2 regions of the Enterobacter sp. 3U4 genome follow, and region 1 is predicted to be linked to the other one. Evidence: predicted binding sites of a transcription regulator. Region 1 holds the regulator's gene; the other holds the start of a gene.
The links. Region 1 encodes Fur, which represses iron uptake genes when iron is present. Its sites were predicted from a motif close to ATAATAATGAGAACNACTATCAA; they were not measured.

Region 1 (3,420 bases):
ACCGTCCCCGCCTGGCCGCACCCTACTCTCTTTATTCGCGGCGGAAACTCTCCTTACGTAACCGACGCGTACCGCGACGCGCTGCTGGCCCAATTCCCGCAGGCTCGCGCCCACGTTATTGCCGGTGCCGGGCACTGGGTGCATGCGGAAAAACCTGACGCCGTACTGCGCGCCATTCGCCGCTATCTTGCTGATACTACAAATTGATTAAAAAGAGAGCGACTGGAAGGCTGCGGGCTTCCAGTCGTTGGCGCGCCGTTATTGGTGATGTATGATGGCGCGCTTATCGCCCGGGCATTAGCAGGGCGGCGTGTTTCCCCCGAAGTCTCAGAATCATGGCCAAAGAACAAACGGACCGTACGACACTAGATCTGTTCGCGAATGAGCGTCGCCCGGGACGACCGAAGACGAATCCGCTTTCGCGCGATGAACAGCTGCGTATCAATAAACGCAATCAGCTTAAACGCGATAAAAATCGTGGGCTTAAGCGTGTCGAACTGAAGCTTAACGCCGACGCCGTCGATGCGCTGAACGAGCTGGCTGACGCGCGAAATATCAGCCGCAGCGAGCTCATTGAAGAGATGCTGATCGCCCAGCTTGAGACGTTGCGCGGCCAGGCATAAGTCTGAAAATTCCCTTAATTACCCTTTTCATGTAGCACAGAGTGCAGTCCTGCGCGATAGCAGTTTCCGCAGGGTTGCCAGTTCTGCTATTATTGCCCTTATCCGTGGCCGAATTGCGCCACCATACTATTAAGTTTCAAGAGGTTATTTTACTCATGGCAATCATCGGCATTTTCTTTGGCAGTGATACCGGCAATACCGAAAATATCGCAAAAAACATTCAAAAACAGCTCGGTAAAGACGTTGCTGATGTGCATGACATCGCCAAGAGCAGCAAAGAAGATCTGGAAGGCTATGACATTCTGCTGCTGGGTATCCCAACCTGGTACTACGGTGAAGCCCAGTGCGACTGGGATGATTTCTTCCCGACGCTGGAAGAAGTCGACTTCAACGGTAAGCTGGTTGCCCTGTTTGGCTGCGGCGATCAGGAAGACTACGCCGAATACTTCTGTGACGCGCTGGGTACCATCCGCGACATCATTGAGCCGAATGGCGCGGTTATCGTAGGCCACTGGCCGACCGCCGGTTACCACTTCGAAGCGTCTAAAGGCCTGGCCGATGACGATCACTTCGTGGGTCTGGCCATCGACGAAGACCGTCAGCCAGAACTGACCGCTGAGCGCGTCGAGAAATGGGTTAAGCAGATCCGTGAAGAACTGCACCTGGACGATATTCTTAACGCCTGATTTTTATCGCGGCGCAACGGCGGTTGCGCCCGTGCACCAGGTCAAACCGATTAAATTAATTGCTACAATCTTTTAACTTTTTCGCCCAGACCTGTACAATGTCTCCCTGATAAAATGTGGTTTTTCATTGAGCAAGTTTGTTGGTGATACCCCATTTTTATAAGCATATTTTGCCTGAGACTTGCAGTTTTCATTTAGCCATGGCAGTTCTATAATGAGACGCATTATCCCAGGTGCATTTTCTGTCACTTCCTACAGAAGTGAATCGTTTAGCAACAGGACAGATTCCGCATGACTGACAACAATACCGCATTAAAGAAGGCTGGCCTGAAAGTTACGCTTCCTCGGTTAAAAATCCTCGAAGTGCTTCAGGGTCCAGACAATCACCATGTCAGTGCGGAAGACCTCTATAAACGTCTTATCGACATGGGTGAAGAGATTGGGCTGGCTACCGTCTATCGCGTGCTGAACCAGTTTGATGACGCGGGCATTGTTACCCGTCATAATTTCGAAGGCGGTAAATCTGTTTTCGAACTGACTCAGCAGCAGCACCACGATCACCTGATCTGCCTCGATTGCGGCAAGGTCATTGAATTCAGCGATGATTCCATCGAGTCACGCCAGCGTGAAATCGCCGCGCGTCATGGCATCCGCCTGACCAACCACAGCCTGTACCTTTACGGTCACTGCGCTGAAGGCGACTGCCGCGAAGACGACCACGCGCACGACGCGAAATAATCAGTATTCATACTCTGAGCCAGCCGCAAGGTTGGCTTTTTTTTGCCTGTAAAAAGTCCGGTGGCGCTGCGCTTACCGAGCCTACGGGCTATGACACCTTTGTAGGACCGGTAAGCGCAGCACCACCGGGCGTAAAGCACTTATTTATTGTTATTGCGTATCTCGTTCCAGATCTTATCGCAACGCTTCGCCACTTCCTGATCGTTACCGGTTTTACGTGCCTGAATGCAGGCCTGGTAATCCATCACGCGGACGTTCTCCTGCGTCGCGAACTGCTCGTGTGCTTTCTCTTTCTTCAACACGTTCAGCACGCTCTGACAGGCTTCAATCTTCTCCGGCGATCCTTCCGCAGTATTAATGCAGGCGCTATACGCCTCCTTCAGACGGGTGTCCTCTTTCGGTGCCTGTGTCTGAGCGCACGCCACCAGCCCTGATGCCAGCAACGCGACGATTACGATTTTTTTCATCATGTACAGTCTCCATACCGGCGGGACTCAGCCCGCCGGTGCGTTCATCAGAAGATAGTGAATGGGGCGATAACCATGAATTTCACGTCACGTTCATCCTGGAAGATGTTGCCGTAACCGCCCGCGTAGCTCGGGATATCGGAGTGGTTGTCGTACTGGGTGAAATGCAGTTTGAACATCGTGCCTTTCGCGCGGCCATCCTGCAGGGTATAGATAGCATCCAGGCTGTAGGAAGACTCTTTCAGGCGATAGTTTGGATCGTAGTAAGCATCCGGTGTTGCCATGTCGGCAGGTTTTGCATCCCAGGCGTAAGCGTAAGAAGCGCCCACCGCCCAGCCAGGCAGGTTCCAGTTTTTCAGGTCGTACATTGCGCCGAAGAAGACCGCTTTCTCGCCGTCTGCGTTGAAGTCTGAGCGGTTATCCCACCAGATATCAAGACGACCGTTGGAGGAAGCGTAGGTCGGGGTCATACGCTGCAGGAAGTAGCCCTGCTGCCCTTCTGCTTTCACCCATGTGCCTTCCAGACGCAAATCAACCTGACCAACCTTGTAGCCAAAGGTGAGCGCCTGCAGCCAGGCGGTACCGTCGTAGATGTCGTTAACGCCACCGTTACTGACTTTATCGCGCGTACCGTAGAACTGGTAGCTGGTACTCAGCGGGCTACCCGCGACATCAAACTTATAGCTGGCCTTAGCAAAGTACTGATCGATATAACCTTGCGCCTGGCCAAATGCCGCTTCGAGAACCAGATCGTTTTTGAAGTCGTATTTCGCACCCAGAGAGTGGAGGTAATCGACTTTGGTTTTCTTATCGTTCTGGTAGAACTTGTCCATTTCAATGTGCCACGGTGCTTTGTACTCGTTGGTCCACATATAGGAGAAGCTCAGCGCACCCGCATCGCCGTAG
Region 2 (3,420 bases), 2.0 Mb from region 1:
GGTATTACTGGCTTCGGCTCCGCTGATCGCCACTGCGGGCGAAATCACCCTGTTGCCATCAGTAAAATTACAAATTGGCGATCGTGACGACTACGGCAGATACTGGGACGGCGGCGACTGGCGCGACCGTGATTACTGGCATCGTCACTATGAGTGGCGCGGCGATCGCTGGTGGAAACATGATAACGGCAGACATCGCGGCTGGTATAAAGGCAGCGCCTACGAGCGCGGCTACCGTGAAGGGTGGAACGATCGTGACGACCGTCGCGGCGGCTGGGGTCGTGGCAAAGGTCACGGACATGGCCACCACGGTCATGACGACTAACAGCAAAAAGGAGCCTCACGGCTCCTTTTTCTTTTACAGCCCCAACGCTGTGCCAATCAGCAGCCACAGGTTCAGCGCCACCACCACCACCACGATGGCCCACCCGGTACGCTTCACCAGCGTTGAGTTGACCAGCTCGCCCATCAGGGATTTGTTGCTGGTAAAGATCAGCAGCGGCACCAGCGCCAGCGCAATACCAAAACTCAGCAGAACCTGGCTCATGACCAGAATTCGCGTTGGGTCGAGCCCCATCAAAATCACGACAAATGACGGCAGCATGGTGACGGAGCGACGCACCCACAGCGGAATATGGAACCGGACAAACCCCTGCATCACCACCTGGCCTGCCAGCGTACCCACCACCGTAGAAGAAAGACCGGCAGCCACCAGGCTGAGACCAAATATCGTAGCGGCAGCATGGCTCAGCAGCGGCTCCAGCGTGAGATACGCCTGGTCGAGATCGGCAATACCGGTGTGACCGTTAAAGTGGAAAGCCGCGGCTGCGGTTGCCATCATCGCCAGATTGACAAACCCGGCGATGGTCATGGCGATCGCCACGTCCCATTTGGTAGCGGAGTACCGCTCTTTGCGCGTCCCACCGTGGAGATGCTGCGTCAGCGAAGAGTGCAGATAAATCACGTGCGGCATGATGGTCGCCCCCAGCACCCCGGCGGCCAGGAACACCGCTTCCGAGGTTGGCAGGCTTGGGATCGCCATCCCTTTAGCGAGCTGGGCCAGATTCGGCTGTGAGAAAATCAGCTCGACGATATAGGCCGCCGCGACAAACAGCAGCAGACCGCCGATGACCTTCTCCAGCGGCTTTTGGCCCCGACGCTGCAGCATCAGGATCAGGAACGTGGCAATCCCGGTCAGCACCGCCCCCTGCAACAGCGACACGCCCAGAATCAGCTTAAAGCCGATCGCTGCGCCGATAAATTCAGCAAGATCGGTGGCCATGGCGATGATTTCCGCCTGGACCCAATAGAGCCAGACGGCCGGGCGCGGATAATGGTCGCGAATTTGCTCCGCCAGGTTTTTACCCGTGGCAATCCCCAGCTTTGCGGAGAGCATTTGAATCAGCATCGCCATCAGGTTAGCCCAGACGACTACCCACAGCAGCTTATAGCCGAAGCTGGCCCCGGCCTGAATATTGGTCGCAAAGTTACCTGGATCGATATAGCCAATGGCAGCGATGAACGCAGGTCCCATTAATGCGAACCGCAACTTGCGCGCGGCTCTGCCACTGCTACCCTCTACGCGACTGTTTGTCATTTCTGCCTCTGAAATATAGCCTTTGCTATGTTTAATGCTATCAAAATGAGAATGATTATCAAGATCATTTGTGAAGTTTACAGTGATTTCTCTGATAGCTTTGAACGATAGGCGGGCGGGTAAGTGGGGCGATCTTACAGAAACTGAATATCGCGCGCGCTTTTGTGAAGACTAGCACACAAACTTAACTTTTCACTCATTTACCTAACATAACAAAAATGTATTGTGGATCACTATTTTTGAGACTCGTCACAGGATGTAACTATAGTGTGTCCTCGATCTCGTTTTCTTTTCGCTTGTTACATAGAATGTGCACGAAAATTAAACCTGCCTCATATTTGGAGCAAATATGGACCGCGTCCTTCATTTTGTCCTGGCACTTGTTGTCGTTACTGCACTTGCATTGCTGGTCAGCACAGACCGCAAAAAAATTCGTATCCGTTATGTTGTCCAGCTGCTGGTCATTGAAGTTTTACTTGCGTGGTTCTTCCTGAACTCCAACGTAGGCCTCGGCTTCGTGAAAGGCTTCTCCGAAATGTTCGAAAAACTGCTCGGATTCGCCAATGAAGGGACCAACTTTGTCTTCGGTAAAATGAACGACGAAGGTCTGGCGTTCTTCTTCCTGAAGGTTCTCTGCCCTATCGTCTTCATCTCCGCGCTGATCGGTATTCTGCAGCACATCCGCGTTCTGCCGTTCGTGATTCGTGGCATTGGTTTCCTGTTATCCAAAGTGAACGGTATGGGTAAGCTGGAATCCTTTAACGCCGTCAGTTCCCTGATCCTCGGTCAGTCTGAGAACTTCATCGCGTATAAAGATATTCTCGGCAAGATGTCCCGCAACCGCATGTACACCATGGCGGCAACCGCAATGTCTACCGTTTCCATGTCTATCGTGGGCGCGTATATGACCATGCTGGAACCAAAATACGTGGTTGCTGCGCTGGTTCTGAACATGTTCAGCACCTTTATCGTTCTCTCGCTGATCAACCCGTACCGCGTTGACGCCAGCGAAGAAAATATCCAGATGTCAAACCTGCACGAAGGCCAGAGCTTCTTCGAAATGCTGGGTGAATACATTCTGGCCGGTTTCAAAGTGGCGATTATCGTTGCCGCCATGCTGATCGGCTTCATTGCGCTGATTTCTGGCCTGAACGCCCTGTTCGCCGCGGTGCTGGGTATCTCCTTCCAGGGCATTCTGGGCTACATCTTCTACCCGATTGCATGGGTGATGGGTGTTCCGGCTCACGAAGCGCTGCAGGTGGGCAGTATCATGGCAACCAAGCTGGTTTCTAACGAATTCGTTGCGATGATGGATCTGCAGAAAATTGCCAGCACGCTTTCTCCGCGCGCGGAAGGTATTCTCTCCGTGTTCCTGGTCTCCTTCGCGAACTTCTCGTCCATCGGGATTATCGCGGGTGCGATTAAAGGCCTGAACGAAGAGCAGGGTAACGTGGTTTCTCGCTTTGGCCTGAAGCTGGTTTACGGTTCTACGCTGGTGAGCGTCCTGTCTGCTTCTATCGCGGCACTGGTGCTCTAACCTTTAGCGTTAAACAAAAACCGGGAGCCTGGCTCCCGGTTTTTTTATGCCCGCAATTCTTCCAGCGGTTTGGGTTTGCCTATCAGGTAGCCCTGCAGGTAATCCACACCGAAGCGAAGGAGCATCTCCCGCTGCGCCGGTGTTTCGACGTATTCCGCTACAACGCACAGCGATTTCGTCTTCGCCAGATTACACATCGACTGCACGATCATGGCATCCATGTCGTCTGTACAAATGTCTTTCACAAAGCAGCCGTCGATTTTAATGATGTCCGCCTGCAGGCGTC

Region 2: RVY89_RS03040 (Nramp family divalent metal transporter) is a predicted target of Fur. The motif match lies at 1,637-1,659, and genes of this name have one in related genera.

The regions. Positions count from the first base shown of each region.
Region 1 is NZ_CP136665.1:2,648,237-2,651,656, forward strand. It holds gene ybfF (esterase) at 1-207, shown strand, start outside; gene ybfE (LexA regulated protein) at 336-623, shown strand; gene fldA (flavodoxin FldA) at 779-1,309, shown strand; gene fur (ferric iron uptake transcriptional regulator) at 1,601-2,047, shown strand; gene chiQ (ChiQ/YbfN family lipoprotein) at 2,188-2,514, opposite strand; gene chiP (chitoporin ChiP) at 2,562-3,420, opposite strand, start outside.
Region 2 is NZ_CP136665.1:627,401-630,820, reverse strand. It holds gene RVY89_RS03045 (DUF2502 domain-containing protein) at 1-325, shown strand, start outside; gene RVY89_RS03040 (Nramp family divalent metal transporter) at 359-1,597, opposite strand; gene RVY89_RS03035 (NupC/NupG family nucleoside CNT transporter) at 1,947-3,134, shown strand; gene RVY89_RS03030 (EAL domain-containing protein) at 3,179-3,420, opposite strand, start outside.